DNA from 3 places in the Specibacter sp. NPDC078709 genome. Region 2 is predicted to be linked to each of the others. Evidence: riboswitches for the same ligand, from Rfam matches in the RefSeq annotation. Region 2 holds a riboswitch; each other region holds the start of a gene.
What was found. A riboswitch is a leader RNA that binds a small molecule or an ion and turns the genes downstream of it on or off. The one in region 2 is predicted to bind S-adenosylmethionine.
Positions count from the first base shown of each region.

Region 1: another riboswitch for S-adenosylmethionine. It lies ahead of AB0P14_RS00905 (bifunctional o-acetylhomoserine/o-acetylserine sulfhydrylase); the one in region 2 lies ahead of AB0P14_RS12615 (ABC transporter ATP-binding protein).
Region 3: another riboswitch for S-adenosylmethionine. It lies ahead of AB0P14_RS11470 (OsmC family protein); the one in region 2 lies ahead of AB0P14_RS12615 (ABC transporter ATP-binding protein).

Region 1 is NZ_JBFBLU010000001.1:183,369-193,805, forward strand. Features, by position in the region: gene AB0P14_RS00860 (glycine--tRNA ligase) at 1-532, opposite strand, end outside; gene AB0P14_RS00865 (beta-propeller fold lactonase family protein) at 863-1,948, opposite strand; gene AB0P14_RS00870 (PadR family transcriptional regulator) at 2,062-2,409, shown strand; gene AB0P14_RS00875 (DUF1700 domain-containing protein) at 2,406-2,936, shown strand; gene AB0P14_RS00880 (RNA-binding S4 domain-containing protein) at 3,111-3,341, shown strand; gene AB0P14_RS00885 (phospholipase) at 3,416-4,066, opposite strand; gene AB0P14_RS00890 (SGNH/GDSL hydrolase family protein) at 4,184-5,032, shown strand; gene AB0P14_RS00895 (hypothetical protein) at 5,172-5,603, shown strand; gene AB0P14_RS00900 (homoserine O-acetyltransferase) at 5,702-6,787, opposite strand; gene AB0P14_RS00905 (bifunctional o-acetylhomoserine/o-acetylserine sulfhydrylase) at 6,898-8,214, opposite strand; SAM riboswitch class IV at 8,292-8,408, opposite strand; gene AB0P14_RS00910 (Tex family protein) at 8,765-10,437, opposite strand, start outside.
Region 2 is NZ_JBFBLU010000006.1:147,087-157,523, forward strand. Features, by position in the region: gene AB0P14_RS12610 (aliphatic sulfonate ABC transporter substrate-binding protein) at 1-887, opposite strand, end outside; gene AB0P14_RS12615 (ABC transporter ATP-binding protein) at 945-1,706, opposite strand; SAM riboswitch class I at 1,797-1,910, opposite strand; gene AB0P14_RS12620 (CoA-binding protein) at 2,005-2,421, shown strand; gene AB0P14_RS12625 (polysaccharide deacetylase family protein) at 2,472-3,428, shown strand; gene AB0P14_RS12630 (hypothetical protein) at 3,461-4,282, shown strand; gene AB0P14_RS12635 (dihydrofolate reductase family protein) at 4,352-4,954, shown strand; gene AB0P14_RS12640 (MmcQ/YjbR family DNA-binding protein) at 4,951-5,358, shown strand; gene AB0P14_RS12645 (DUF1990 domain-containing protein) at 5,342-5,920, shown strand; gene purL (phosphoribosylformylglycinamidine synthase subunit PurL) at 6,136-8,445, opposite strand; gene purQ (phosphoribosylformylglycinamidine synthase subunit PurQ) at 8,455-9,207, opposite strand; gene purS (phosphoribosylformylglycinamidine synthase subunit PurS) at 9,210-9,461, opposite strand; gene AB0P14_RS12665 (sialidase family protein) at 9,812-10,437, shown strand, end outside.
Region 3 is NZ_JBFBLU010000005.1:206,857-217,293, forward strand. Features, by position in the region: gene AB0P14_RS11435 (ABC transporter ATP-binding protein) at 1-1,231, opposite strand, end outside; gene AB0P14_RS11440 (hypothetical protein) at 1,449-2,672, shown strand; gene AB0P14_RS11445 (1-aminocyclopropane-1-carboxylate deaminase) at 2,727-3,734, opposite strand; gene AB0P14_RS11450 (GntR family transcriptional regulator) at 3,848-4,492, shown strand; gene AB0P14_RS11455 (MarR family winged helix-turn-helix transcriptional regulator) at 4,576-5,100, opposite strand; gene AB0P14_RS11460 (LLM class flavin-dependent oxidoreductase) at 5,222-6,280, shown strand; gene AB0P14_RS11465 (NAD(P)-binding domain-containing protein) at 6,277-6,975, shown strand; gene AB0P14_RS11470 (OsmC family protein) at 7,155-7,733, opposite strand; SAM riboswitch class IV at 7,771-7,890, opposite strand; gene AB0P14_RS11475 (ABC-F family ATP-binding cassette domain-containing protein) at 8,121-9,758, shown strand; gene AB0P14_RS11480 (NAD(P)/FAD-dependent oxidoreductase) at 10,140-10,437, shown strand, end outside.

The DNA.
Region 1 (10,437 bases), on a different contig from region 2:
TGGTGAGCACGTTGTTGAAGTTCACAAAGATGCCCTGCGCGGTTTCCGGACGCATGTAGGCCATGCCGGCCTCGCTTTCGACCGGGCCAAGGAACGTCTTCATCAGGCCGGAGAACAGCTGCGGCTCGGTGAACTGACCCTTGGTGCCGCAGTCGGGGCACACAATCTCGGACATGCCATCTTCGGGCTGGCGCTTCTTCTTCGCGACGAACCCCTCGATGAGGTGGTCCTGGCGGTGGCGCTTGTGGCACTGAGTACACTCGACCAGCGGGTCGGTGAACGTGGCGACGTGGCCAGATGCTTCCCACACGGCCTTGGGCAGGATGATGGAGGAATCCAGTCCCACCATGTCCTCGCGGCCGCGCACGAATGACTGCCACCATTCGCGTTTGATGTTTTCCTTCAGCTCAACACCGAGGGGGCCGTAATCCCAGGCCGACCGCGAACCGCCGTAAATCTCACCGGCCTGAAAAACAAAGCCGCGACGTTTCGCGAGTGAAATGACCTGGTCTAGCTTGGACTGAGGCGCCACTGTATTACTCCTATTACTTACGAGGCCGCTGGGTGCGGTCCGTCCCGCGCTCCAGCTTACAGTTCGGCGAGCATTCCGGGGGAATTGTTCCCTTATGCACTGAACTGGGCGGGAATCCGGCGCCGGGTGCCTCATGCACCAAACTCGCGGTCAGTCTGGCGCATATAAGCACGCCAGTTGTTTTATGCGCCAAACGCGCTTGCCAGTTCAGCGCATAAGGGAACACCGTGTGCCTTGTGCACCAAACTTCGTTGCAGGTTCAGCGCATAAGGACTATGTGAAGCACGACGCCGGACTCCAGACGTGCGCCGTTGGCTCACCGCTGCGCTGTTAGCGCGGCAAAACGCACGTGGGGCTGCCAAATTCCACGGATTGGAGGGGTTCCTGGCCGAGCAGCCCCTGGCTGTCCACCTCGAAAACGGCCACATTGTTGGAGTTTTGATTGGCAACGTACATTTTGTTGTGGGCCACGGCAAAGTGTCGTGGCCACGTCCCGCCGCTGGACAGCTGCTGCAGGAGCCGCGGCGGAGTGGGAGCCGCATCAGCATTCTCCGGCACGTTCAATCCGCTCACGTCCAACACCACCACTGTGTCGGGACCGCGAACTGCGGCATAGAGTTTACTGCCGTCCTCAGCGAGTTGAATGTGCGAGGGGAAGAACTGATCCGCATCCGCTATGGCTTGGCTATTTTCCGCCAAGGGGACTTTGAACAGCCAGTGCCAAAAGTATTCGCCGTGTGCGTCACGCACAGTCCGCCTCATGACGTGCAGGTAGCCATCGAGTTCACCGGCCACCAGGAGAAACTCGCCTTTGATGGCAACATGACGCGGACCGGTCCCCGGCGGTAGTTCTGCTGAGCCCAGGCGAACGTGGGACTCCGCGGAGTATTCATCCACTCTGTCCGCGCCAAGGTCCGCGACCAGAACGGTACCCCACTCCGTGGCCGTGACCTGATGCGCATGGGATTCGCCTTGGCGATCCGACACGGGACCGCTGCCCGGATGTGCCAGAACTATGGGCTGGACGGGTGCTCCGTGCGAACCGGCATTAATGCTCACACCCACAACATCTTCAGCGGGGAGGACTGTGGCCGTTCCCGTTGAGTAGTTGGCAACCCACACCGCACCGTCCACGAGTGCCACATGGCAGCTGTCGGCGCCACCGCTGGAAACCCTACCGAGCACCTCGAGTGACCATGGATCCACTGCGACCACGTTGCCTTGTTCCAGCTCCTCAACAACGAACAGAACGGCGCCGCCGGCGGCCATGAACGATGGATTGGTTACGGCTGTGCCTTGTGCCAGTTGCTGCCCCACGGTGCCATCAGCCAACAACGCGTAGCGCACCATCCCAGGCCCCGCACCATAACCTTCCCTGGTGTAGCCGCTGACAATCAGTTCGGGGGTGGTGGGCATAGCTGGCTCTCCTGATCGTTGTGTCTTCTCACGCTGGAATTCTGCGTCTACGCTACCGCGCCCACCACCCAAAACCGTTGCATGACTGCGCAACACAAGGTACTGTGCATTGCATGGTACTCAATGACACTGTCAGCACCAACCTCCGGAAGGGGGTTCTGGAGTACTGCGTCCTCGCCACGATTGGCGATGGAGAAATGTACGGGCTGGACATAGCCAACGGCCTCCAAAGCCGCGGGCTGCTCACCAGCGAGGGCACGTTGTATCCCTTGCTGGCACGGCTGCGACGCAACGGACTGGTGGAAACCAGCTGGCGCGAATCCAGCCAGGGCGCCCCGCGCCGCTATTACACATTGACGGACTCAGGGCAGCAGTCTCTGGCCGCTTTTGCCGAAGTCTGGGAAACCTTCAGCGCTTCCGTTACCGACACGCTCAAATCCACCACCGGGGGAACACCATGAATCACGACATTGAGGCACCCGAGGTTCGCAATTACCTGGCCGCCCTCGAGGCCCGGCTGGCACAGCTGCCCACCGAGCAGTCCGAGGAGATCATGTTCGGCGTTCGCGAGCACATTGCCGAGGCCACGGAGCGGGGCAGGCAGTCCACCTCCGAAATCTTGGCCGGATTGGGCTCTCCGGACGACATCGCCGCCGGTGTGGCTGCTCCGGACGTGCAGGCCCCCGGGTATTCACAGGCTCCCGTACCTGGACAGCAGATACCGCAATCCGCCCCGGCACCGCGCCACCAAGCCTCAACCCTCTGGGTGGTCGCGACAACCATCCTGCTCCCCTTCGGCATTCTGCTGGCCGGAGTCGGCTGGCTCTTCGGCGTGGCAGGGCTGTGGATGGGCACCCGTTGGAAGGTGTGGGAAAAGGTAATGGGCACTGTGCTGCTGCCCGGCGGGATTGTGGGAGCTCAAATCCTGTCACGACTTATCACCCTGCCCCCCACGTGCACCCACGTCAGAGAACCCCATCGTCGTTGACCCCTTCTTCCCTGGTTTGCCTTTGGGCTGGACCATCGCCGTGACGTGCATCCCCATCGCCGTGGCGCTCTATCTCCTGGTGGTCGGCCTGCGCCGCGGCACCAAACAACCGTAAAGGGGCAGCGCGCGGCAGTGGGTAAACGGAAAGCCACCCCATGCGGCACAATTAACTACATGAGTGCTAACGAGATCATTGACATCCCCATCCGCGACGACATGATCCGCCTAGGCCAGCTGCTCAAGCTAGCCAGCCTGGTCGAGGACGGCGTTGAAGCTACCGAGCTCATCAAAAACGGTCTAGTCAAGGTCAACGGCGAGATCGATGACCGCCGCGGCCGCCAGCTTCACCCCGGCGACACCGTCACGGTTAACGGCGAAACGGTCCGCATCACCACCGGTGGCTGACGTCCCGGACGGGACCACAGGTTAAACGAACGACGGCGGCACCCAACGCGGGTGCCGCCGTCGTGCTTAAAGGACTACTTAGCAGCCTGCGTGTTGAGGACCTTGTACTGCAGGAACTCACCCACATGGGAGATTTCCTGGGCATTGATACCGTGCCAAATGCCCGTGTAGAGAACTTTGGTGAGCTTGACGTGGCCGTGCATCCACGTGTTCGTGGCCTCGACAGCGGCCTGCGGAATGACCGGATCGGCCTGGTCACGGCCCCAGAAAATCTCCGGCTTCACGGCGGCAACTGCGGCATCGTCGAAGTATGGATCGCCCTCGGCCTCCACCACGAAACCTGAGAGCCCTACGACGGCGGCATAATCGGCCGGGCGGTGACGCAGCAATGTGGTGGCCAGGCACATGCCTTGGGAGAAGCCCAGCAAACTCACCGAGGTGTGATTCTCCCGGAGCGTATCAATCCAAAGTTCGACGGCGGCCGCGGACTCGGTCACAGCCGTCACCGAGTAGCTCAGATCGTTGCGCAACGGGAACCACGAGTAGCCCGGACCTGCCTGCAGCGGTGCCCGGACCGAGGCGACCGTGAACTCTGCAGGGAGCTGGTCGGCCAGCGAAAACAAGTCGGCTTCATCGGCGCCATAGCCGTGGAAAATGACCAGAAGAGGAGTTCCGGCGCGCTCATTTTCCGGACGTGACCAAAGGACTGTGGGGGTTGCATTCATGATTCCATCTTTCCATGGCAGGTGAGCTGCCCCAAAGGCTGCCCCAATAGCTCGTCAAAATAGGAAGAATAGAAAGCGGGGTAGCGAAAATGTCATGTTACCGGGCAGTATGGAGAGGTGAATGATTCAACCCTTGCGCATCCTTGGACCCGCTACGTCGCCTTGGGCGACTCTTTTACCGAAGGAATCGGAGATCCAGAGCCTTCCAGCCCCGGCGGTTACCGCGGGTGGGCAGACCGTGTGGCAGAAGAACTGAGCCACGGCACAGACGACTTCAAATACGCTAACTTGGCCATCCGCGGACGTCTGCTGGGCCAGATTCTCTCCGAGCAGTTGGACCCGGCACTGGCACTGAAGCCGGATCTGATCAGTATCTCCGCCGGCGGAAATGACTTGATCCGGCCCGGCTCTGACCCCGACGCCTTGGCCGAACAGCTCGATGCTGCCGTGGCCAAAATGGCGGGGACCGGGGCGACTGTGCTGCTCTTCAACGGTCCAGACATCCGTGACACCCCGGTTCTGGGAATCGTGCGCGGGCGGGTCGCCATCTTCAATGAGAACCTGCGCACCATCGCCGCACGGCATGACGCCATTATTGCCGACATGTGGTCGCTGCGGCAGCCCGCTGGCACCCAAATGTGGGATGTGGACAGGCTACATTTCTCCCCGCTGGGACATCACACCATTGCCATGATGGCCCTCGATGCCCTCAATGTGGAGCACTCGCTGGTGCCATTTGAGCCCACTCCCCTGCCGGCGCAAAAGTGGCAGGCAGCCCGTGCGGAGGACTTGGTCTGGGCCAGAGAGTTCTTGTTCCCTTGGGTGCTGCGGCGTTTGCGGCACCAGTCGTCGGGTGACGGGATCACCGCCAAGCGCCCCACGCCAGGACCTGTGTTCAGCCAGCCGCTGTTTGACGCGCCTGCATTCGACGCGCCTACATTCGACCAAGCACTGGAGTCAGACTAGCGACGATCTAGCTGCGATCCCGTCGGCGCCTTGGGTACCTTCGGTACCTTCGTAGCTTTCACGACTGGTTCGTAGCTTTCACGACTAGGATGAAGTATGGCGCGGTGTGCAATTGCGCCCTATCAAGAAGAGGTGCATTGTGACGCTCATATTCGAGCCACTAGCTACTGGCACTGTTGCCGCATCGTCCAGCAGCAGCTTTAGCATCCAACCATTTTTGGTGCTGATCATCATTGGCGTGGTGCTCTTCACTTCCTTCATTAAGGCAGCAACACGCAAGAAGCGTGAACAACGCGCCAACCCCTACACACAGGCGAAACCATCAGGCCGGACAGGCGTTGCCCACCAGCCCACAAATGTCCCCTACGTAGGAACGCTGCTCAATGGTGTTCCGCTGGCTAACTACGACACCTCTCACGGTCACCAGACCACTGGTTTCGCCAACGAGCGGATGCGCGCCGAGGCCGAGCTCAAGCGTCAGCTCGACGCACTGGACGTTGCCCGCCGCAATGGCCAGGTGACCGCCGAGCAGTACGCTGTGCACCGCGAGGCAATCTTCAAGAACTTCTAAAATCCTTCAGGAACTTCTAGAATCCATAGCTCAGCAGCTCCTTAAATAGTTGATGATCCCGCAAGAACGGGACCATCAACTATTTAATCTGTGAATACCTATTCCGAGAAGAAGGCATCCTTCAAGAGTGCGCCCACTGCGGCAACCTCGGTCAAGAAGCCGTCATGGCCGATGTCGGAATCAATGGTTCCCACGACAACATCAGCCGGAAGCGCCGCTGCCAACTCCTGCGACTGAACAGGGAAATACAAGCGGTCACTGTTGACGGCAGCCACCAGGAACTGGACGTTTTCTGTCACCGCCAGCGCCTCTTCCAACGTGCCACGGCCACGCGTGACGTCATGGCTCATGAGCGCCTCGGTGATGACAATGTAACTGTTGGCGTCGAAACGGCCCACCAATTTGTGTGCTTGGTGGTCCAGATAGCTTTCGATCGCGAACCTACCCCCGGAGTCGGGGCCGAGACGCGCATGGCTGATGGTGCCGCCGTCGTCCTGGGCCTTGCGACCAAAACGCTGACCCATGTCAGCCTCAGAGCGGTAGGTGATGTGGGCGATGCGCCGGGCCAGCCCCAGCCCGGTGGTGGGAGCGGCGCCGTCGTAATAATCCCCGCCAGCGAAGTGGGGATCCTGCCGGATGGCGAGCACCTGCGCCTGGGCAAAGGCAATTTGCTCAGCGGTACTGGCGGCGCAGGAGGCCACCACGGCGCAGCGCCGCACACGGTCCGGGTACATGAGCGCCCATTCCAAGGCCCGCGCGCCGCCCATGGATCCGCCAATGACAGCGAACCAGGAGGCGATGCCCAGTTTCTCGGCCAAGAGCGCCTCGGCCTCGACAGAATCGCGGATGGTGATGAACGGGAAGCGAGAACCGTAGGGCTTGCCATCCGCGGCAATACTGGAGGGCCCGGTGGTGCCATAGCAACCACCAATCATGTTGGCGCACACCACAAAGTACTTGTTGGTGTCGATGACTTCGCCGGGACCCACCAAGCCTTCCCACCAGCCATCTTCTTCGGAATCGCCGCGGCTAACGTGCGTGCTGCCGGTCAGTGCGTGCTGGATGAGTACAGCGTTGTCGCCGGCTGCGTTCAGGGTGCCCCAGCATTCAAAGGCCATGGTCACCGACGGCAGCTCGCCCCCGGCTTCCAGCGGGAGTGCGCCAATCTGGATGGAGCGCAACACACCACCGCCCCGTCCTACAGCCGCGCAGAAGTCCGCACCAACGGGTTCAGCTGCAGCTGGTGCGAACCCGGAGGAAAACAAGCCCTTGTCCACCGTGTGTCCCACTGGGATCACGCCGATTTTGCGGCGCGGAATCCGGCTTCCAGGTCTGCGATGATGTCGGCGACGTTTTCCAGGCCGACGGACAGCCGAACGGCTCCGGGCCGCACACCCGCGGCAAGCTGCTGCTCGGGTGAGAGCTGGGCATGGGTGGTGGAGGCCGGGTGGATCACGAGGGATCGGACGTCGCCCAGGTTGGCCACGTGCGAGTGCAGCTCGAGGCCGTCCACAAAGCGCTTGCCAGCCTCGATGCCGCCCTTGATGTCGAAGGAGATGATGGCGCCAACACCGTTGGGACCGTACTTGCGGCCACGCTCAAACCAAGGGCTTGAAGGGATGCCGGCGTAGGCAACGGCTTCAACGTTCTCGTTGGCTTCGAGCCATTCGGCGACCGTGACGGCGTTGCTGACGTGGCGTTCCACGCGCAGGCTCAGCGTCTCGATGCCCTGGGCAATCAGGAAGGCGTTGAACGGGGAGATGGCGGATCCGAGGTCGCGCAGCAGCTGGACGCGGGCCTTGAGGATGTAGGCCAGGTTGGCACCGAGTGCGCTGCCCACGCCGAGGTCACGGGCATAGACCAGGCCGTTGTACGTCTCGTCGGGGGTGTTGAAGCCGGGGAACTTCTCCGGGTTTGCCGCGAAGTCGAAGTTTCCACTGTCAACAATCACGCCGCCGATGGCTGTGCCGTGACCGCCCAGGTACTTGGTGGCCGAATGGATGACGATATCGGCACCCCACTCAATCGGGCGGAGCAGGTACGGCGTTGCGAGGGTGTTGTCCACGATCAGCGGCACGCCGGCTTCGTGGGCGATGGCGCTGATGTTTTCCAGGTCCAGCACGTCCTGGCGCGGGTTGGAGACCGTCTCGCCGAAGAACGCCTTGGTGTTCGGCTTGACGGCCGCACGCCATTCGTCCAGGTTGTCGGGGTCCGAAACAAAGGTGGTCTCGATGCCGAGCTTCTTCAGCGAGTGGGCCAGCAGGTTGAACGTGCCGCCGTACACGCTGGGGCTGGAGACAATGTGGTCGCCGGCTTCTGCAATGTTCAAAATGGCGAAGGTGGTTGCCGCCTGCCCCGATGCCAGCAGGAGTGCGCCGACGCCGCCTTCGAGGTTGGCGACGCGCTGCTCCACGGCATCCGTGGTGGGGTTGCCGATGCGGGTGTAGATGGGTTCCAGTTCGGCCAAGGCGAACCGTGCCGCGGCACTTTCTGCCGACGGGAACACAAACGAAGTTGTCTGGTAGATCGGCAATGCACGGGCGCCGGTGGTGGCGTCGGGCTCCTGGCCTACGTGGATCTGACGGGTTTCAAATGACCAACCGTTGCTCATGGCTGTTTCCTTTAACACTAGAGGCCTGCACCTGCGAAGCCTCCTGCGCACAATGCGCGGAGGGTTGCGTTGCTGATGGCCCGCGCTTGCACCGGAGCCGGATGGCTCGATGCCAGGTCCTCACCCGGGGCACCCCACCGCGGAAGGAGGGTTGCCGGTCAGCAAGCCGGGGCTGTGCGCTGACACTCATGACCTGCATCCAGTGTGAAAGAATCTCCGCGCGCTTGCAAGATTGTGACGAGTTTATGACTTTGGCCGAAGATGTCCTTGAATTTTCGCGACAAAGGTGCCCTTGTCCAAATTTCTGACTGATGAACGACGCCGGACACTCCCCTTCCATTGGGCTGATTGGGTTGGGCCGCCTGGGTTGCGTAGGAGTAGCAAACTCATACGCACCACTGGCCGCAAGTGGTGCGCATGAGTGTCTATACGCGCCAGTAACGTTCAGTCGTGCGTATGAGTTCACGCAGTGGCCGCCAGTCCTTTGGACGGGCGCGTGGTTACGTCGCAACCAAGCGCAGCTGCAACGTCGCCGGACTGCTTTGTGGCGCTACTTGCCCAGCCCTGCCCGGCGCAGCGCCTCGGCCATGGCTGTATTGGCCGACGGTGCCGCGGTATTGGGACGACCCTGCGCGCCGGCACCCCGGGGGCTCTGCGCGCCTGCACCCCGGGGACTCTGCGCGCCGGCACCCCGTGGGCTCTGCACGTCTGCAGCCCTGGGACCCTGCCCACCCGGCCGGCGGCCCTGACTTGAGCCTTGGCCGGAACCTTGGGTAGAACCCTGGCCGGGGTTGGCGCCTTTGCTGCGGGCACGCGAGTTAGCGCCGGCGCCCGCACCGGCACCGGCGCCGGCACCGGCACCGGCACCCACCTCATCGTCCAGGCGCAGGGTGAGCGAAATACGTTTGCGTTCGGGCTCTACTTCCAGAACCTTCACGCGCACCACTTGGCCGGACTTAACTACAGCGTGCGGATCGGACACGAAGCTGTTGCTCATGGCCGAGACGTGGACCAGCCCGTCTTGGTGCACGCCAATATCCACGAAGGCGCCAAACGCGGCCACATTGGAGACGGTCCCTTCCAAAATCATGCCGGGGCGCAGATCGGTGATTTTCTCGATGCCGTCGGTAAACGTGGCGGTTTCAAAGCGCGGACGGGGGTCACGCCCAGGCTTTTGCAGCTCGGCAATGATGTCTTTGACAGTGGGTAAACCAAACTCACCCTCGATGAAATCGGCCGGGTTCACGGATGCCACCGCGCCGAGACCACCGGCAATCTCATGAGTGCCCGCACCGGCCGCGACGAGGATCTTGCGGGCCACACCATACGCCTCAGGGTGCACACTGGAGGCATCCAGCGGTTCCGATCCCCCGGTGATCCGCAGGAATCCGGCACACTGCTCGAACGCCTTCGGGCCCAGCCGCGCCACCTTGAGCAGTTCCCGGCGCTTGTTGAAGGGGCCATTCTCGTTGCGGTGAGCCACAATGTTCTCACTCAATAGAGGCCCGACGCCGGCCACCCTCGCCAAGAGCGCGGGCGAGGCCGTGTTCAGATCCACACCCACCGCGTTGACGCAGTCTTCCACGACAGCGTCAAGAGAACGGTCCAGTTTGGCGGGGGTGAGATCGTGCTGATATTGGCCCACGCCAATGGACTTGGGCTCAATCTTGACCAACTCGGCCAGCGGGTCCTGGAGGCGGCGCGCAATCGATACGGCACCGCGCAGGGATACGTCCATGCCGGGAAGTTCGGCACTCGCCAAGGCCGAGGCGGAATATACGGATGCGCCCGCCTCGGAGACCACCAGCTTGGTGACCAAACGGTCAGGGTTCAACCGCTTGAGTTCGGCCACCAGTTCAGCAGCCAGCTTGTCTGTTTCGCGACTGGCAGTCCCGTTGCCAATGGCGATCAGCTCAACGTCATGCCGCTGGCACAGCGAGACCAAGGTGGCGAGGGCTTCATTCCAGCGTTTTGCCGGTGCATGCGGATAGATGGTCTCAGTGGCTGCAACCTTTCCGGTGCCGTCCACCACCGCTACCTTGGTGCCCGTGCGCAACCCCGGATCCAGACCTAGGGTGGAGCGGTTTCCGGCCGGAGCGGCCAGCAGAACATCGCGCAGATTGGCGGCAAATACGCGCACGGACTCCTCTTCGGCACTCTGGAACAACCGGACGCGCAGATCCACTGACAACCGGGTCAGAATACGTGTCCGCCACGCCAAAC
Region 2 (10,437 bases):
TCGCCCGGAACTCCGGAGACATCCAGGTTGCTGCGCTCGAGAATCACGGTGGTGGCAACTGCTGGCTTCAGACCAGCGGCATCTGCCAGGATCTGAGCCGTTTCCTCAGGATTGGCCGCAGCCCAGATACGAGCCTTTTCATAAGCGTCCACCACGGTCTGTGCCAACTCGGGCTTGTCCTTGAGGAATGATTCGGTGGCGTTGAGGAATCCGTAGGTGTTGAAATCAAGGTTCCGGTAGAAGAGGGTGGCGCCTTCCTGCTCGGCTGTGGCCATGATGGGATCCAGACCAGACCACGCGTCTACTGAACCGTTCGCCAGAGCTGCTCTTCCGTCAGCGTGCTGGAGGTTCTCCACCGTCACGTCCTTGGTGCTCAGGCCGGCTTCTTCCAGGGCCTGGACTAGGAAGAAGTAGGGGTCGGTGCCCTTGGTCGCCGCCACGGACTTGCCCTTGAGATCAGCAACTTTGGTAATACCGGAGTCCTTGTTAGTGACTAGGGCCGCCCACTCAGGCTGGGAGTAGAGCGAGATTGTCTTGATGGGGGAGCGGTTGGCGCGTGCCAACAGCGCCGCGGAGCCTGCCGTGGAACCAACGTCGATGGCGCCAGCACGCAGTGCCTCATTGGCCTTGTTGGAACCAGCCGATTGCAACCACTTCACGGTGACGTTTTTCTCGGCCAGAGTTGCCTCCAGCCAGCCCTTCTCCTTGATAATCAGGCTGAGCGGGTTGTAGGTGGCGAAGTCGATGTTGAGTGTATCGGAGCCGCCCACCTTGCCAGCAGCGTCGGTGGCTGCATTCTCACCGGTGCAGCCGGCAAGGGCCAAAGCGGAAACGGCGGCTGTGAATCCGAGGAATGAGCGTCGGTTGAAAAGAGCTGAATTAGACATGGTGGTCCTTAAAATGGGTGTGCTGAAGAGTGAAAGAGAGAAAGTAAAAAGTAGCGGCTAGTGGCCGTCGACGCCGAGGCTGGTAAGCAGTGAGCTGCGCAGCCCGGCCAGTTCTGTTGATGCCCGGTCGCGGGGGCGTGTGCCGGGCACGTCCACGGTGCGCACAATGGTGCAACCGGGCTGGTCCGTGCCGTCGGAGCCCAACAGGATGATCCGGTCCGCGAGCTGCAATGCCTCATCTACGTCGTGAGTGACCAACAGAACCGTGGTCGGTTCTGCCGAATGGATATCCAGCAGCAGGTCCTGCATGGTGATTCTAGTCAGGGCATCCAGCGCGCCAAAGGGCTCGTCAAGCAATAGAACTCCAGGGTTGCGAGCCAAGGCGCGGGCCAAGGATGCGCGCTGGGCCATGCCGCCGGAGATTTCCCGCGGCCGGTGCCCGGCGAAGGCGGATAGACCCACCAGTTCCAACAGATTTTCCACCACGAGGCGGCTGCGGGCGGAGTCGGCTCCGGCAGGAACCCCGATCGCCACGTTGCTGGCGATCGACTTCCAGGGCAGGAGCCGAGGTTCCTGGAAGGCTACGGCACAGCGTGAATCAATGCCGGTTACGGCTGTTCCATCAATGCTCACGGAGCCGCTGCTGGGAGCGTCGAGTCCGGCAACGGCACGCAGGAGGGTGGATTTTCCGCAGCCAGAAGGTCCCAGTAGGGCTACGATTTCCCCGGCCTGAATGTCAAAGGAAACATCACGGAGCACGGTGTGGGTGCCGGCCTTGGAACTGAAAGACCTGCCAAGCCCATGAAAGGAAACCGGCATGGCCGCAGTGCCCTGGGGATCAGAAACTATTGTTGGTGGCGCCACTGGTTCGGCAGACACCGAGGGCGAAAGTAAAGCAGACATCACAACACTCCATCGTTCCTGGCGGTAGCACCCTGCCGGCGATGACTCCTTCTACAAAGGTGTCAACCAGGGTTGCTGCGGCGTCAATGAGCCAGATCTCTCGGCCGCTCGGGATGGTCATCTCAAGACTAGGACGTAGTGGTGTGCGGCAGAAATCGGCAAGCGGGTGGAGTTCGCGAAGCGTAACAATCGGTGGGAGGACTAGGCTCGTAACATGGCACACCTCAATGACCCGCAGCTCATCCGCCGGCTCTTGACCACACCCGGTCGCTGGGCTGTTGTGGGCTTGTCCGGTAATCCGCTGCGACCTGCCGTCGGTGTTTCCTTGTACCTCCAGCAGCACCTGGGCCAGGAGATCATCCCGGTGAGTTTGAAAGGCGATGACGTCCATGGTGCCAAGGGGTACAAAGCCTTGGCCGAGGTCCCCGGAACCATCGACGTGGTGGACTGTTTTGTAAATTCCACCCGGGTGGGTGATGTTGTAGACCAGGCCATCGCGGAGGGTGCCAAGGCTGTCTGGCTCCAGCTGGGCGTTATTGACGAGGACGCGGCCCAACGTGCACAAGCTGCAGGACTGGACGTGGTGATGAATACCTGTCCCAAGATTGAAGCCGCAAAACTCGGGTTGTAAGCGGCGCAGGCTGTGCTGAACAACGATTTCCAGAAATAAGGAAAGCTGCCATGCCCCGCCACCTTGACCTTTCACCCAGCCGTGGCCGTTGGGTGGCATTTTCGGTGTTGCTCCTAGCGATTGCACTCGTGGCCACCGGCCTGTGGTGGGTCAACACCAACAGTTCAGCGCTGCCGGGCCCAGTAACTGCGCCAGCTACTACCGCGCCGCCCATAAGTACCCCCGTCGCAAGCAACCCGGTCACAAAAACTCCTCCCGAGAGCGCCGCTGCCTCGAGTACCCCCGCGGCGACTGGCACTGCCTCGAGTACGCAAGCTCCGGCGTCGGAAGTCCCCAGCGCTCAGCCAGCGACTAACCCGGCCACCGGGAGGGTAGACACCCTTGAAGGGCTGGTGCCGGACTATGTGCTGCCGCCCATCGTCGACGGGATGGCGCCGGTGCTGACCAAGGTGCCTACCGAGCAAAAGGTGGTGTTCGTGACGATCGACGACGGCGCCGTGAAGCGGGACTCGGACCTGGCGCTGCTGGAGCAGCACGGGATCAAGGCCTCGTTGTTTCTGGCTCACAATTTTATCGCCGGAAGTTCAGATTTCTACAGGAAATACACTGCGGCCGGACACCTCATTGAAAACCACACCATGACCCATAATCTGGGATTTATTCAGCTCAGCTACGAGCAGCAAAAGGCCGAAATTTGCGGCATGGCTGACTTCGAAGAACAGCAGTTCGGGCGCCGGCCGGTCTTCTTCCGACCGCCGGGTGGCCCATACACCATGGCCACCCGGCGGGCTGTTGCGGAGTGCGGCATGAAGGCCATTGTGGATTGGGAAAGCAAGGCAAATGCAGGGGGAATGGACTACCAAGTGGGCGCGGGGCTGCGACCTGGGGACATTGTGCTCATGCATTTTAGGAAGGAATTCCCGGAAGACCTCGCGGCCTTCCTCAAAGCGCAAAAAGCAGCCGGACTCAAAGTGGTGCTGCTCGAAGATTATCTGGCCACCCCGTAGCATCACGTAGAAAATAGAAGGAGCTTAAGCCGGTGGAAAACGAAGATCGCACCCGGGATGCCACCGAAGTTCATACGGAGCAGAGGGCGCTGGCCCAGCTACCGGTGGTGCTCGCGCTGGCCGACGCCGGAAAACTACGGGTCAGTGCTGCCACACGGAAACCCACGGCTGCCACCATGCGGTTGTTGGAGACTGTGCTGCCCGGCGGGGAATTTTATGCCAACGAACCCATCTCCGGTTTTGCCTGGCCGTTACTGCTGCAGGCCGGTGGACTGGCAGACGGTCCCAGAATGGCATTGACGTCGCGTGGCTGCACGGCACTATCCAAGGACCCTGCATTGGTTTTGAAGGGACTTTGGGAACGGTGGTTGAAGGCGGGGATCATCGATGAGTTCAGCCGAATAGAAGCCATCAAGGGCCAGCGCTCCGCCAACGTCTTGAGTGCCTTGAAACCTCGGCGGCAGCTGGCAGCCGAGGGACTGCGGCTATTGACCGAGGATTCATGGACGCCAGTGGACGCATTGTTTGCAAAAATGCAGGCGTTGGGCATGGACCCGAAAATTGAACGCACAGAAATGCGATTGTGGAAGCTTTACATCGAGGACCCGCAGTACGGCAGTCTGGGGTACGAAGGCTACAGCGACTGGTCTTTGTTGCAGGGGCGGTACGTGCTGGTGCTGCTTTTCGAGTACGCGGCAACGCTTGGTCTGGTGGATGTGCGTTACGTTCCGCCCGAGGGTGCGCGCAGCGACTACACAAACCAGTGGGGTGGGGAATGGTTGGGCCGGCTCAGCCGCTATGACGGCTTGCAGGAAGTGCGTCTGACCCCACTCGGCCGCTTATGTCTGGCCTGACGCCTGGTTGCGCCGGTACGGTGTGCGCCGGTACGGCGGGGCACACATACTGCCGGTAGCCTTGAATCCATGACGAAGACCGTGTACTACACCGCATCAACGTTGAACGGCTTCTTGGCAGATGAAAACCATTCCTTGGATTGGCTCTTTGCCGTGGATAATTCCGGCGGCCCCGACATTGCCGCCTTCATGGAGACGGCGGGTGTTTTTGTGGAGGGCTCTGCCACCTATGAGTGGGTACTCAAGGCCGAAAATCTCCTAGCGGAGCCAAGCAAATGGCAGCAGTTCTACGGCAGCAAACCCACCTACGTGTTCACCTCGCGTAGTCTTCCCCTGCCCGACGGTGCCGACGTCCGCTTCGTCAGTGGTTCCGTGCCGGAGGTCTTGGAGGAGATTAGGGCGGCAGCCGGCGAGCTGGATATTTGGGTGGTAGGCGGCGGAGATGTGGCCGGCCAGTTCCTGGATTGCGAGGCGCTGGATGAACTGGTTATCACCTTCGCCCCGGCAGCGCTGACAAGCGGGGCACCACTGTTGCCGCGCAATGTGGGAGCCGAACGGCTGAAACTACGCAGCGCCGAGCAGCACGGCGAATTTGCTGTGCTGAGCTATTGTGTGCTCAAGGATGAGGCACCGAAGGGTGAGGCACTGGCGTCAGAAATCGGGTTGCCGTGAGTATCGCCGCTACGGTTCTGCGTGCCGCGGCACTGGCCATGACAGGCGCCTATGAGGATTTCCCCTTCGGGCCCGAAATCAGCGTTTTCAAGGTCAAAGCGCCTAGCAGCGGCGGGACTGTGCGGGTGGGCAAAGTATTTGCGCTGGGCGATCTGGAAGCCGAGCCACTAAAAATCAGCTTCAAGTGTGATCCCGAGCTGGCCCCGGCACTGCGCCAAGCCAACCCTGGAATCACCGCCGGATATCACTTGAACAAGCAGCACTGGAATACCGTGGATACCTCTGCGGTGGAGGAACAAATGGTGCTGGAAATGATGGAAGATTCCTACGATCTTGTGGTGGCTGGGCTGCCCAAGAATCAGCAACAAGCATTGGAGTGGAGCGCATATGTCGCCAAAAGCTAGTCGTGGCGCCTTAGATTACCCGTTTCTGGGTCTGACCAGGCTGGCTGCCCAGAAAACCGCCGAGACGATCGAATGGCCCAAAGGTTTTGACCATGTGGATAAAACACTTGCCGTCGGAGCAGGTCAGGAAGCGTTTGATGCGCTGGCCGAGGGCATTATGAGCTGGGAAATCCAGCGCCGAGCCGGCCTCCAGGTCAAAGCCCCGCCACGGGCCGTAGTGGGAGCTCACGTAGTGAGCGGTTTTGGCGTGGGCAATCTGCGTCTGCCGGTGCCGTGCGAGGTCGTCTGGGCCCTGGAGCCTGCGTTAATGCCCGGCCCCGACGGGAAGGAACTGCAGATGGCGGGCTTTGGTTACGGCACACTCCCTGGCCACCCTGCCCTAGGTGAGGAAGCGTTCATCGCCATGATGAAGCCCGACGGCGGCGTGTACTTCAGGCTGCTGGCCTTCAGTAAACCTGCGGGTCTGATCTATGCCTTGGGTGCTCCGGTCACCAAGCTCACCCAGGCCGGTGTGACCCGCTCCTACCAGCAGGCAGCACGCACGCTTACGGGCGGTTTTTAGTCACTTTCCTTCCGCCGTTCCAGGGTGCTCAGCTCATACGAAAAGACTGTGTCCGGCGCAAGGGACGCGCCGGACACAGTCTTCTTAGTGGTTACGGGCGCTTGCCCCGACGGCGGCAGGTGAAGATCAAACCCTGAAAGTACTGCTCCAAAAACAAAAACCCCGGCCGACTCCGTGAAGAGTCGGTCGGGGTTTTTTGAGGGAGGGTGTGGGGATTAGCCGAAGTACTTCGGCAGGGTTCCCTCGTGTGCTTCGCGAAGTTCATCCAGTTCAGCGGCGAACAGGCCCTGGATGTCCAGGGCATCGCCGGCTGCGTCAACAACACCAATGCGGGCCACCGGGAAACGGCGGGCAGTGCACATGTCGTTGAAGCGGACCTCTTCGCTACGGGGCACGGCCACGATGGCGCGTCCCTGCGTCTCGGAGAACAGCATGGTGAAGGTGTCGACACCGTCACGGGCCGCAACTTCATCCAGCGCCACGCGGGCACCGGTGTTGAAGCGCAACGCAGACTCAACGAGGGCTGCTGCGAGGCCGCCTTCGGAGAGGTCGTGCGCGGAGTCGATCATGCCGTCGCGTGAGGCATTGATCAGGATTTCGCCCAATTCGCGCTCGCGCTCCAGATCAACCTTCGGCGGCAGTCCGCCGAGGTGGCCGCGCATGTTGGCCCACTCGGAACCGTCAAGGTCATCCGCGGTGGTTCCCAACAGGTAGATGGCCTGGCCATCCTCCTGCCAGCCCGACGGCGTGCGGCGCGCAACGTCGTCGAACTTGCCCAAAACGGCCACAACAGGGGTGGGGTGGATCGGCGTGGTGCCGGTCTGGTTGTACAGCGAGACGTTGCCGCCGGTGACCGGGATGCCCAACACCATGCAGGCGTCGGAGAGGCCGCGGATGGCTTCGGCCAGCTGCCACATGACATCAGAATCCTCGGGGGAGCCGAAGTTCAGGCAGTCCGAGACGGCCATCGGAATGGCGCCGGAGGTGGCGACGTTGCGGTAGGCCTCGGCCAGGGCGAGCTGCGCGCCGTGGTACGGGTCCAGGAAGGTGTAGCGGCCGTTGGCATCGGTGGCCACGGCGAAGCCGAGACCGGTTTCCTCGTCAACGCGGATCACGCCGGCGTCGTCGGGGAAGGCTTGGGCGGTGTTGCCGCCAACATAGCGGTCGTACTGGTTGGTGATCCAGTCCTTCGAGCACATGTTGGGGGAGGCCACGAGTTCCAGCACGGCGGCCTTGAGCTCATCGGCGGTGGCCGGACGGTTCGCATCGGCGGTTGAGCCGTTGAACTTGTCGGCCTGCAGCGCATCCTGCCACTCGGGGCGGGCGTACGGGCGGTCATAAACCGGGCCGTCGTGCGCAACGGTGCGGGGATCGACGTCGACAATTACCTCGCCGTCCCACTTGATGATCAAGCGGCCCGTCCCTGTCACTTCACCCAGCCAGGAGTACTCCACGGCCCACTTGTCCATGACGGCTTCAAACGCGGCGACGTTTTCCGGCGTCACAACAGCCATCATGCGTTCCTGGGACTCGGACATCAGGATTTCCCCAGGTGTCAGGGTGGGATCGCGCAGCAGGACGGAGGTCAGCTCAACTTCCATGCCGCCGTCGCCGTTGGAGGCCAGTTCGCTGGTGGCGCAGGAGATGCCTGCGGCGCCAAGGTCCTGGATGCCCTCAACCAAGGAACCCTTGAAGAGTTCCAGGCAGCACTCGATCAGCACCTTCTCGGCGAAGGGGTCACCCACCTGGACGGCGGGGCGCTTTGACGGCTTGGTGTTGTCGAAGGACTCCGAGGACAGGATGGAGGCCCCGCCAATACCGTCGCCGCCGGTGCGGGCACCGAACAACACAACCTTGTTGCCCTGGCCGGAGGCGTTGGCCAGGCGGATGTCCTCGTGGCGCATGACGCCAACAGCGAGTGCGTTGACCAGCGGGTTGCCCTGGTAAACGGAATCGAAGACCATTTCGCCGCCGATGTTCGGCAGGCCCAGCGAGTTGCCGTAGCCGCCGATACCGGCCACGGCACCGTGCATGATGCGGGCGGTGTCGGGGTGGTCGATCGCGCCGAAACGCAACGGATCCATAACGGCAACCGGACGGGCGCCCATGGAGATGATGTCGCGGACAATGCCGCCGATGCCGGTTGCGGCACCCTGGTACGGCTCAACCATGGTGGGTGAGTTGTGGGACTCGATCTTGAACGTCACGGCCCAGCCGTCGCCGAGGTTGGTGACACCGGCGTTCTCGCCGATGCCCACCAGCATGTCCTTCTTCATCTCATCCGTGACCTTGTCACCAAACTGGCGCAGGTGGTTCTTGGAGGACTTGTACGAGCAGTGCTCGCTCCACATCACCGAGTACATGGCGAGTTCAGCGGCGGTGGGGCGTCGCCCCAAAACCTTCACGACGTCGTCGAACTCGTTTTGCTTCAGGCCAAGTTCGGCCCAAGGCAGCTCAACCTCGGGGGTTGCGGCGGCGTTCTCAACCGTGTCGATGTTGAATTTCTTCGCGGGCTCTGTTGAAATCTCGCTCATTTATTTGTCTCCCAGAAGAGTGTTCAAAACTGAGGTGAAGAAGCCCAGTCCGTCGGTGCCCGTGTGGCCGGGGCCGTAGCCGTGCTCAACGGCGTGCTCGGGGTGCGGCATGAGGCCCACCACGTTGCCCGCGGCGTTGGAGATGCCGGCAATGTCGCGGCGCGAGCCGTTCGGGTTGCCACCCATGTAGCGGAACACGACGCGGCCCTCAGCCTCAAGAGCGTCAAGGGTCTTTTCGTCCGCGATGTACTGGCCGTCCTGGTTCTTCAACGGCACCGTGATGTCCTGGCCCTGCGTGTACGCGTTGGTCCAGGCGGTGTTGTTGTTCTCCACGCGCAGCACCGTATCGCGGCACAAGAACTTCAGGTGATCATTCTTGATCATGGAACCGGGCAAAAGGTGCGATTCGGTCAGGATCTGGAAACCGTTGCAAATACCCAGAACGGGCAGCTTGGCACTCGAGTTAGCGGCGTCGATGATCTGTGACATCAGCGGCGCGAAGCGTGAAATGGCGCCCGCACGCAGGTAGTCGCCGTAGGAGAATCCACCGGGGATGATGACGGCGTCAACGTCGGCCAGGACGGTGTCGCCATGCCAAAGGTCGACGGCGGTCGCACCGGAGAGACGGACGGCGCGGCTTGCGTCGCGGTCATCGAGGGTGCCCGGGAAGGTCACCACGCCGATGCGGGCGCCGGCCAGACGCGAATCAACGGGAGCCAGGACGGCTCCGCCAATCAAGGGGGTTTCACTCATGGCTAGTCCGCCACAACTTCAACGTTGACAACGTCTTCGATGACCGGGTTGGAGAGCATTGTTTCGGCGGCTTCGCGTGCCTGGGCCAGGATCTCCTCGGTCACCTCGCCGTCCACGCTCAATTCAAAGCGCTTGCCCTGACGGACAGCGGAGAATGCGGTGAAGCCCAGGCGGGGGAGTGCGCCAACAATGGCCTTCCCCTGCGGGTCCAGAATTTCGGGCTTGAGCATGACGTCGACAACGATCCGAGGCATCGAAGGAACTCCTGGTGTTTAAGAGAGGGTGCCGCGGAGGTGCCGTCTTACGCCAACTTCTCGGGTCACTTGTTGCTGACCTGAAATGTTATGAGAAGGCGCTCCGCGAGCTTGCCATTCCATTCTACGCAGTGATTGCAAACTCTGGAATTTGCGTGGCGCGGGTCTCATCCACCTCCGGGGGTGAACGGTGGTAACCGCCGGGCGGGGTTTTATGCAAAGTCGCATTGTGACCCGCGACACGCTAAGGTGTAGGACATTCCATGTCTGATGAGTAATGGTCCGGCAGGAAATGATTTGTGAATTGGGGACAGCCACGCGGTCAACGACGGCCGCTTCGAAAGGACCACATGAAATCCACCAACATCCAACACAGATGGAAGAAGCCCCGGACTGCAGCCATCGCCGGGGCACTCACCGCAGGCCTCCTGGCCAGCATGGTCGCCCCGGCAGTTGCGGAAGGAGTCCAGGCAGCTGACTCACCCAGCTACGGGGAGCAGGTCTTGGCCAAGAGCGGTGACAACGCCATTGATCCGGTACTGGGCCGCTACTACCGCATCCCGGCACTTGCCCACCTGGGCGACGGTGTTGTGCTGGCCTCCTACGACGGTCGCCCCGATGGCGGGGACTCCCCGTCCCCGAACTCCATCATCCAGCGCCGCAGCACCGACAACGGGCAGACGTGGGGCACCCCCACCTACGTGGCCAAGGGCCAGCCCGCCAGCGATGGCAAGCTGCGCTACGGCTTCAGCGACCCCAGCTACATTGTTGATGAAGAGACCGGGGATGTTTTCAACTTCTTCGTCTACTCCAAGGACGTCAGCTTCCAGGGCAGCGGCTTCGGCAATGATGACGGCGACCGCAACATCACCAGTTCCGCCGTCGCCGTCTCCAGGGACAAGGGCCAGACCTGGTCCATGGATCCGGCCAACATGCCGGTGCTGCCTCCCGTTGACTACACTGCCGATTCTGAATT
Region 3 (10,437 bases), on a different contig from region 2:
GTGAGCGCACATCGCGCAGCGGCATCAGGTGCAGGGCCTCATCGCCCCACCGCACTTGCGCCTCACGCAGTACGGCGTCTTCAAAGCGGCCCAGCCGCCGGGCCAAAGATGCCGAGTGTTCCGGGTCTCCCGAGACAATGGCGCTGAGTCCGCCCGGGGAAACCATCACCCCCGTCACCGAATCGACCAAAGGGCTAGGTTCCGACGGTGCAGGAACTGTGGTCTCGGCGTCGTGCACGGCAGAGGGTGTGGACAACACATCGATGATGCGTTTGGCACCAACGTGGGCGCGGATGAAGCGTGAGACGGCGTCGGCGGCGGTGCGGATGGGCGAGACTAAAAAGACCGCATAGCCGTAAAGCGCCACGAGCTGACCGGCCTCGATCTGCCCCGATACGGCTTGCAGGGCACCGATCCAGGTGAAAGCGACGCTGAAGACGCCGACCACGAATACCTGAGCGGCGTCCAAATCGGCCAGCGAATAAGCCACCTTATTTCCGGCGAGCTGGGTTGCCCGCGACCGTTCCCGGTAACGCTCCACGAAAATGTGTTCCCCGCCTATGCCACGCAACACGCGCAGTCCGGCAACGGTGTCGGCGCCGAGCGCAGTCATTTGTCCGGCCGCTTCGCGCTGATCCTTCTGGCGTCTTTGGAGCGGACGGATCACGAAGAGCAGGCCGGCACCGCACAGCGGCACGCCCACTAACACCACCAGGCCAAGCTGCCAGGACGATTGGAAGACAAGGTAGGAGACCAGCAGGTACCCCACTACAGATCCGGCCAGACGCGCAACCACGTCAAAGATTTCGCCAATTCGCATGGCATCGGAGGCGCTGGTGGAGACCACCTCGCCGGTGGAAAACTTTTGCGGCAGTGCGTCCCCGCTGCGGGTGACCTTGTAGCCCACCACTTGCGAGGAACGGTACGCCGCCTGCATCCAGTTGCTCACGGCGGCGCGGTGGCGCAGGGTGGTTGAGATTGACTGGACCACGGTGATCCCTACCAGCAGGCCAACCCAGACGGAGAGCCGGGCGAAGTCACCGGGCAGAATCCCCTGATCAATCGCCTGGCCCAAGATGTAGGGTGTCAGCGCCTGACACACCGTCCAGATGGAGCCGTAGAAGATCCCCAGCCAGAGCGTGCCGCGTTGGGCACCCGCCAACCACAGGAGATAACGGCCCGGCGAGCGGAGGTCCGGTTTTTTGGCGGATTTGTAAGGAAACGAGCGCACTACGGCCTTCTAACGAGAATTGTGGATTGGCAGGCAGGTCAGGCGCGATCCGGCAATCCACTGTTACAGCGGAAGCGATCGGCGCGGGCGGGGGCTGCGTTATCTATCTCACAATCATTTACCCTAGTACACGTGTGCGCCCGAATCCAACAGGAACCCACATTCTTTGAACGGGCTCGGCTAGGATCACCGGATAGGGACAATCAAGGGGACAGAATTGGCCGATGCACACGAACACACCATGGCTGCTGTTGCGGATTTTCACCGCGAAAAGCGTAGCCAGCGGAGACAGATTTTCACCCTCCTCTTTCTCGGCTGGCTCATGTGTCTGCTGATCCTGCAGGTACACCACCCAGCAAATACTGCCATCGTTGCCTCCTTTGGTGACCTGAATGTGGTGTGGGCCCGTTTCAGTGAACGGATCCTGGCACCCTTCACCAGTCCGGAAACCTTCGACTTTGGTCTTGACGCCCTCGGCTGGATCATTGGTGCCACGGCCACCATTTTGGTGGCGTTGGTGTTCAGTGGACGCAACCCGCTGGGCATGGCTAATCAAGCCCAGGTCATGGCGTTGGATGACCTGCTTGAACTCTTGACCCTGCTCGTGGGAATCGCTGCGGCGGCCACCATGTGGATGGCGCTGCACAACGTATTCTTCCTCCCCTCCGATCCTGATTCTGGTCCCAAGTTCTTCTTGGGTCTGCTGTGCCTGATGCTGGCCATCTTCTCTGTCGTGCGCCAGCGAGATGCAGCCGTGCAGCGCGAGATTGACGAGTTTCATCTGACCACCGCCATGCGTCTGCACACTCACCGATGGGAGCGCATGTGGGGAGTCTCTGCCAAGACTCGGATCAAGGTTGAGCCGGCAAAGACGGTCAAATTGGTGCTGTGGTGGGCAGGCAGCGGTCTGGTATTTACCGTTGTCCCGCTGATCGTCAACAGTGGTTTCTCGCCCGTGCTTTTAGCGCTGTCTCTGATGGCATTGATCTTGTTGGCGATTGCCACCGCGACACTGACCGCCTTGGCTGTCTCCTTGTACCGCAGCAATCCCCATCCGGGTGTGGGTTTGGGATATTCATTGGTCTTATTGGTTGTGGTGGCCTTGGCCGTAGTCAGCCCCTTGACGGTGGCAGCACTCCAGAACGAACGAGTACTGCATTCGCTCATTGGCTATTTCCTCTGGTTGACACCTTCGCTGCTGTTGATCTTCCGCAAACCGCAGTCGACCCACATGACTCCATTGGAATACCGGTTGGCCGCTCGGCCCAAAAACCGGCTGACCCACGGATTAATTGCCTGTTTCGATGGAGCACGCGAAGCCGCTTACTGGACTGAACTGAGCGTTGAAGGCCACAAGCAGGCCCGCTACGAAACGAAACTTGCCCGCCTTGAGGCTGAGCTTGCCGCAGCTGTACGCAGCGAGAAAGAAACTCTGCAATAGAGCTCGCCGGCAGCCCCACTGGAGTCAGGCTCGGGTCACCGGATCAGGCTCGGGTCACCGAAACAATCCGCTGTAGGCATTCAAGGCAAGTTGTCCGCCGAGGTGTGCATACAGGACGTTGCTGCTGGCAGGGATGTCCTGGGATTTGACCAGGTCAATGAGACCGGCCATGGATTTACCTTCGTAGACCGGGTCAATAATCATGCCTTCAAGGGAACCGGTGAGGTGGATGGCATCCAGGGTTGATTGCACCGGGATGCCGTAAAGATCCCCTGCCCAGCCTTCCAAGACGGTGATCTCATCGTCACGCAGTTCACGGTCCAAGCCAATGAGTTTTGCCGTGTGCCGGGCGATCCGCTCCACCTGCGCACGCGTTTTCTCAATGGTTGCAGAGGCATCGATGCCCAGGACGCGGCGGGGCTTGTCCTGTCCGGCGAATCCGGCAATCATGCCCGCATGCGTGGAACCAGTGACGGTGCAAACCACAATGGTGTCAAAGAAGACGCCCAGTTCCTGTTCCTGCTGTTCCACTTCATACGCCCAATTGGCAAAGCCAAGTCCACCTAATGGGTGCTCCGAGGCGCCCGCGGGGATGGGGTAGGGCTTTCCACCAGAATCCTCGACGTCCTTGATGGCCTGTTCCCAACTGCTACGGATGCCGATGTCGAAACCGGCAGCGTCGAGGCGAACATCGGCGCCCATGATGCGCGAAAGTTGGATGTTACCCACACGATCACTGAGTGGGTCTGGCCAATCAACCCAGTTCTCCTGCACGAGACGGGCCTTCATTCCCAATTTGGCTGCGACCGCGGCCACCTGCCGGGTGTGATTGGACTGGTAGCCACCAATGGAGACTAGTGTGTCTGCGCCCTGGGCGATGGCGTCCGGAACGATGTATTCAAGTTTTCGAGTCTTGTTGCCGCCAAACGCCAGACCACTGTTGACGTCCTCGCGCTTGGCCCACACTCTTGCGCCACCTAGGTGTTGGCTCAAGCGGGGAAGATCGTGGATGGGGCTAGGCCCAAACGTCAGCGGATAGCGTTCAAAATCTGAGAGGGCCATGATTTCCTTCGTTGTGGGAACATCAAAAGCAGTATGCAATATATTGGATACTAATTACGCGATTCCGTCAATGCTAAGTCCGGTAACTCAGTGAGCCAGATATCCTAGGTTGCATGCCCACACCCCCGCCCCTTGGAATTCACAAGCGCTCACTGCTGCGAAACAACGTGTATGAATCCATCCGTGACGCCATCATCGACGGCACTTTTGCCCCGGGCGAACGCCTGCGCGATGCAGAGCTTGAGGCGTGGCTGGGCGTCAGCAGAACACCCATCCGCGAAGCAGTTCTGCGCCTCGAGCACGCCGGCTTGATCCAGTCTGAGCCGGGGCGCGCCACGATCGTGACACCCTTCGATCCGGTTTCAACCAAGAACGCGCAACAAGTGGTGGCTGCCATGCACGAATTGGCCACCCGCCTAGCAGTGCCCTCATTAAACGATGGTGAGCTAGCTACTATGACGGCGGCAAACACAGATTTCGCAGCCGCCCTGAAGGCGAACGACGCCGATGCCGCCCTGGCTGCCGACGATCAGTTTCACGCCGTCATGGTGACGGCCGCAAACAACACCATGATTCCATCCGTCCTAGAGCAGGCCATGCCGCTTCTGCGACGTGTTGAGTATCAGCGCTTTAGCACCGACGCAGCCAAGCATTCAGTTTCTACCCACGCACAGATCATCGCCTTGGCTATCGCAGGAGATACCGACGGAGCCGCCCTGGCCACGAGGGAGAATTGGCTTTCATTGGCTGCCCACTAGCGCGTTAACGCTAACGCGAAGGGATGACGGAGGACCGTCTGGGAAACGTCATCGCTAGACGCCCAATGACCATGTAGCCGTCGCTATTGACGCGGAGCCGAATCACCCAGCATCTGCTCCACCGCCTCGCAGGCGCCCAGCTCGTGTTCCGTCGCGACAGGTGCATGGCAGGCAACGCGGCGCAATAGTGAGCGGAACAGTTCCCGCTCGTCGTCGGCGAGGGTGCCCAGGACTGCCCCTTCGGCTTCGGCGACCCGCTGCTGCAAATCCGCCAACACCGCAAGGCCAGCATCCGTGGCCACCACAATGCGGGCACGACGATCGGCAGGGTTGAGTTGGCGCTCCACTAGACCGGCCTTCACGAAGTCATCCACCAGGTACGTCATGACGGTCCTGTCAATACCCAGATGCTGGGCTAGCGCCAACTGGTTGGGCTGTTCGCCACTAACAACGGCAACCAAGACTTGATAACCGCGAGCGCCATGGGGAAACTCACCTATGGCCTCGTTTGAAGCGTTTTGGTAGTTGCGCACAAGAACGCCCAGTGTCCACCCAAAATCTTCTTGGGGACTGACCTGCGGCGATACGGCGGTTGCTGCGTTACTCATGACACCCATCATAACGGATATCTACGCTTTACAACAGATCATATTTGAGTAAGATGATCTGTAGAGCAACACATATCGTACTTTCCGCTACCGCTGCGGAAATAGGCGTGAGGAGCATTTCGTGGAACTAGGCGTTTACAGCTTTGGTGACGTACATCAAGATCCCGTCACGGGTGTGCAGGTCAGCCCGCAACAGCGCATGGCCGATCTCCTTGAACGTGCCCGGCTGGCCGATGAGGTAGGCCTTGACTACTTTGGACTCGGCGAACATCATCGCCCCGAGTATGCCATCTCCTCTCCCGTCCCCGTGCTTGCTGCCGCCGCCGCGCAAACCAAGAACATCAAAGTAGGCTCCGCTGTCACGGTCTTGAGCACCGAGGACCCCGTCCGCGTCTACCAGCAGTTCGCCACCCTGGACCTGCTTTCCGGAGGCCGCGCGGAACTGACAGCCGGTCGCGGCTCTTTTATTGAGTCCTACCCGCTTTTCGGCGCCGACTTGAACGATTACGAGGAACTCTACGAAGAGAAGATCGCCCTCCTGCTGGCACTTAATGAAGCTGGTCGCAAGGAAGAGTCCATCACGTGGAGCGGCAAGTTCCGGCCCGCCTTGGAGGACGCCACCATCTATCCTCGCCCCGTCAACAACAATCTGGACATCTGGATCGCCACGGGCGGCACTCCCAGCTCAACAGCACGGGCCGCAGCATTGGGCACCAACGTCATTTACGCACTGCTCGGCGGAGCCGTCAGCAATTTCGCCCGGCACGCGCAGCTCTTCCGGGCCGGAGCCGAGCAAGCCGGGCACGATGCCAAGGCACTCAAGGTGGGGGTCAGCGCCGTCGGACTTGTCAGTAAGAACAATGCCACGGAGACGTTTTACCCGTACTGGCGCCGAGTCATGGAGGACATTGCCCGCGAGCGCGGCTTCACCCCTCCCAACCGCATCAGCTACAACATGCAGACCGCACCGGCCGGCGCCATCTACACCGGCACCCCGGAACAGGTCGCCGAGAAGATCCTGCTCACGCATCAGCACATGGGCCACGACCGCCATATCCTGGAAATGGATTTCGCCTCGGTGCCGCAAACCGACGTCCTGAAGTCCATTGAACTCTTCGGCACCGAGGTCAAGCCCTTGATCGATGCAGAACTCCGCACCACAAAGAAGGTAAGCGCATGAGCCAGCAGTCCCCCGCCCTCCACGATCCGGCAACCACCACCATTGGCATCCTCGGCGCCGGAAAAGTAGGCACCGGCGTTGCCCGGCAGGCCATCAAGGCAGGCTACCGAGTGCTGATTGCCGCCTCCGGGGACCCGAAAAAGATTGACTTGATCGTCTCTGTCATGGCCCCCGGCGCCATCGCCGTCTCAGCGCAGGACGCCATGGAGCTCTCCGATTTGGTGGTACTTTCGGTGCCGCTGCACAAATTCCGCACACTGGATCCGGCCGCTCTTACCGGCAAGCACGTCCTGGACACCATGAACTATTGGCGCGACACCAACGGCGACATGCCGGAGCTGGCGGATGCCCGCTCGAGCTCGGAAATGGTGCACGCTCATCTTCCCGGCTCCCGGCTCGCGAAATCGCTGAACCACATTGGCTACCACGAGCTGGAGTTGGATGCCCGTGACGCCGGAGCCGCTGATCGCCGCGCGCTGGCCGTTGCCTCGGACGATCCCGAGACTCGCGCCATGGTGCTGAACTTCGTGGAGCACCTAGGGTTTGACGCGGTCGACGCCGGTCACCTCGCCCAGGGCGCTGCATTCGAACCGGACACCCCCATCTTCACCGGCTCCTACGATGAGGCTGGGTTGCAGGCAGAACTTCTGGCACATGCCGCTACTGCACAAGCTGATCTCAGCCCCGTCGCCTAGACGCCTTGAAGCCTTGACGCTTAGAGGCATAGGCGGCTATGCCTCAGGACACTTAGGTCTCTGGATCTGAGCGCGGCGCTTGCCGGTGCGGTCGATTCCCTATGCTTTATCCTCGATCACGCACCGGCTAGCGCCGTCTTGCCCAGCATCTAAATCTGGCCCTGCAGCTAAATCAGCGCTCACACCTTGGTGATGGCGGTGCGGAACGGTGTCGGGTTACTGAATAGATCCTGGACGGGGCAACGCGCCTCCACGGTGCGGGCCAGTTCGTCATACCGTTCCTGTGTTTCCGGACCGCTGATGTTCACTGCCAGACGGATATCACTGAACCCCGGGCGCACGGTGTCATCCAGACCAAATAGGCCGCGCACGTCCAGATCCCCCTCGGCGTTGATGGTGATGTCATCCACCTGAATGCCGAGCTGCTCGGCGTACAGCCGGTACACCACCACCTGGCAGGAAATGATGGCACCCAACGCGTATTCCACCGGGCTGGCAGCCACGTCGTCGCCGGCCAACGCTGCGGGCTCGTCCACAATGAATTGGTGCTTTCCGGAGCTGATGCGGGTGGCCACCGAACCCACGCCAACGCCGTCAACTTTGTAGGTCAGCTTTGCGCTATCCGGGTTGGCACCGATCCGCTGCGCCCATGCTGCACCTGCCTCGCTGAGACGGGCTGAACGGAGGGCTGCGTCATCGATCGACGGGATAAACGTTGATTCGGTCAGCGTTGATTCGCTAAGTGTTGCTTCACTCATGGTGGTGTCCTTCGTATGAAGGCGAGTGCGAGGCACTGCGCCATACTTACGCCAACGGCTGGTGTCGAAGGCGTCGAATCCTCACCTGGGGCACCCCACTATGGTTGCGAGGGTTGCCGTTCGACCGGCCAGGGCCGCATGGTCGAAACTCTTGATTCTGCCTCTCAGTCTGCCTACCACCGGTCCCCGCTGACAAGGATTCCGTCACACAGGGCAACATCACGACATCCATCAGTGAGAAATGGTCGCTTTGATCCGTGAAAGCGACCATTTCTCACGGATGAATCCGACATCAGGCTCCGCCGGGACGGGCAGGAGCGGAAGGCAGGTCCAGCCGCTCCGGAGGGCAGGTCCGTCCACCACCTAGAAGCAACTTAAGATGGATACATGAGCGCAACACTTGTGGCAAAGGGCCTTTCCGGCGGCCACGCCCACCGCACCCTGTTCACCAACCTCTCCTTCACGGTGGCCCCCGGCGACGTCATTGGCGTAGTCGGCGCCAACGGAGCCGGAAAATCAACACTTTTGGGCCTCCTTGCAGGCGCTGCCACCCCGCAGGGCGGCACCGTGAGCACAGCACCGCAGGACGCCTTCGTCGGATGGTTGCCGCAGGAGCATGAGCGACTCGACGGCGAGAGTATCGCCGCGTACATTGGCCGGCGCACCGGCTGCACCGCCGCCACTGAAGCCATGGAATCCTCCGCCGAAGCCCTGGGTTCCGGCAATTCCGCCGACGAGGACCGCTACGCCACAGCTCTGGATCACTGGCTGGCGTGCGGCGCCGCAGACCTCGATGAGCGCATCCCGGCCACCCTGGCCGAGCTCGGTCTGGATGTTGGCCCCGAGGCCGCCATGACAGGGCTTTCTGGCGGGCAGGCCGCGCGCGTTGCCTTGGCCGCGCTCCTGTTGAGCCGCTTCGACATCGTGCTACTAGATGAGCCCACCAACGATCTGGATCTGGCGGGGCTGGCCCGGCTCGAGGAGTTCGTGAAGGGACTGCGTGGCGGGGTGGTGCTGGTGTCCCACGATCGTGAGTTCCTGGCTCGCACCATCACCTCCGTGGTGGAGCTGGATCTGGCACAGAACAAGGTGGGCGTGTACGACGGCGGCTACGATTCCTTCCTCGAGGAACGCGCCATCGCCAAACGCCACGCCCGGGAGGCCTATGACGAGTTCGCCGACAAAAAAGCTGACCTCGTGGGACGGGCCCGTGTACAGCGCGAATGGAGCTCCCAGGGCGTGCGCAACGCCATGAAAAAAAGCCCCGACAATGACAAGATTCGGCGCAAGGCGGCCAGCGAATCCAGCGAGAAGCAGGCGCAGAAGGTGCGGCAGATGGAGTCCCGGATCGCCCGCCTGGACGAAGTTGAGGAGCCACGCAAGGAATGGGCGTTGCAGTTCAGCATTGGCGCAGCCCCGCGCTCCAGCACCGTAGTTTCCACCCTGAACGAAGCCGTAGTCCGGCAGGGAGATTTCACGCTCGGCCCGATCTCGGCGCAGGTCAACGCCGGTGAACGCATTGGCATCACCGGCCCCAATGGTGCCGGGAAGTCCACCCTTTTGCGGTTGCTGCTGGGCCGCACTACCCCGGACGACGGCGTCGCCTCCTTGGGTGCTAACGTGGCCATCGGTGAGATTGATCAGGCCCGCAGCCAATTCCCGGAAGCCGCTCCCTTGGGGGATGCGTTTGAGGCTCTGGTGCCGGAGCTGAATCAAGCCGAGGTGCGCACACTGCTGGCCAAATTCGGCCTCAAGGCCGATCAGGTGACCAGCCCGGTGGGCGCCCTTTCCCCAGGCGAACGCACCCGCGCCTCACTGGCGTTGCTGCAGGCCCGCGGTGTGAATGTACTGGTACTCGACGAACCCACCAACCATCTTGACCTGCCCGCCATCGAGCAGCTGGAAGAGGCTCTGGAAAGCTACGAAGGCACGCTGCTGCTGGTAACCCACGACCGCCGACTGCTGGAAAATGTTCGGCTGGACGCCCGCTGGGCCGTTTCCGGAGGGCAGCTCACGGAGCTGTAATGAGCTACTCAGCCAACCCACCCCATTCAACGCATTAGCGCAGCTTATCGATCTGACCATTTTGACTTACGTTCTCTAAAATGTTGCAATGGGTAACAGGTTTGCTGCTTCTTGGATCTGCGGCAAGCTGCTGATCGAATCCTGGTGCCACTTGCACCACCCCGGTCCCGGACATCGCCCCTGCGCTTGATTTTCCGTGGACCACCAGCGCTTACCCGGCTGGTTTTTGCCGCAGTCATATCTGCCGCCGCGCTCCCTGCGCATTATTGCCCCGCTTGGAGGCGCTGACGAATCGTCCGCTTCCGCACTATCGCCGCGGGCATGGATTCGAAGCGTCATGTTCACAACGACATAGTCGATCCAAATGATGAGGAGAACAGCATGACATTGCGAGTCGGAATCATTGGCGCAGGCCCCAGCGGCATGGCCCAGTTGCGAGCCTTTGAATCAGCACGCCAAAACGGTGCGGATATCCCAGAGATCATGTGCTTTGAAAAGCAGTCCGATTGGGGCGGCCAGTGGAACAGCAGCTGGCGAATTGGCTTGGATGGCCACGGCGAGCCCGTGCACTCCAGTATGTACCGCCACCTGTGGTCCAACGGGCCCAAGGAATGCCTGGAATTTTCCGACTACTCCTTCGATGAGCACTTTGGCCGTGCCATCTCGTCCTTCCCTCCCC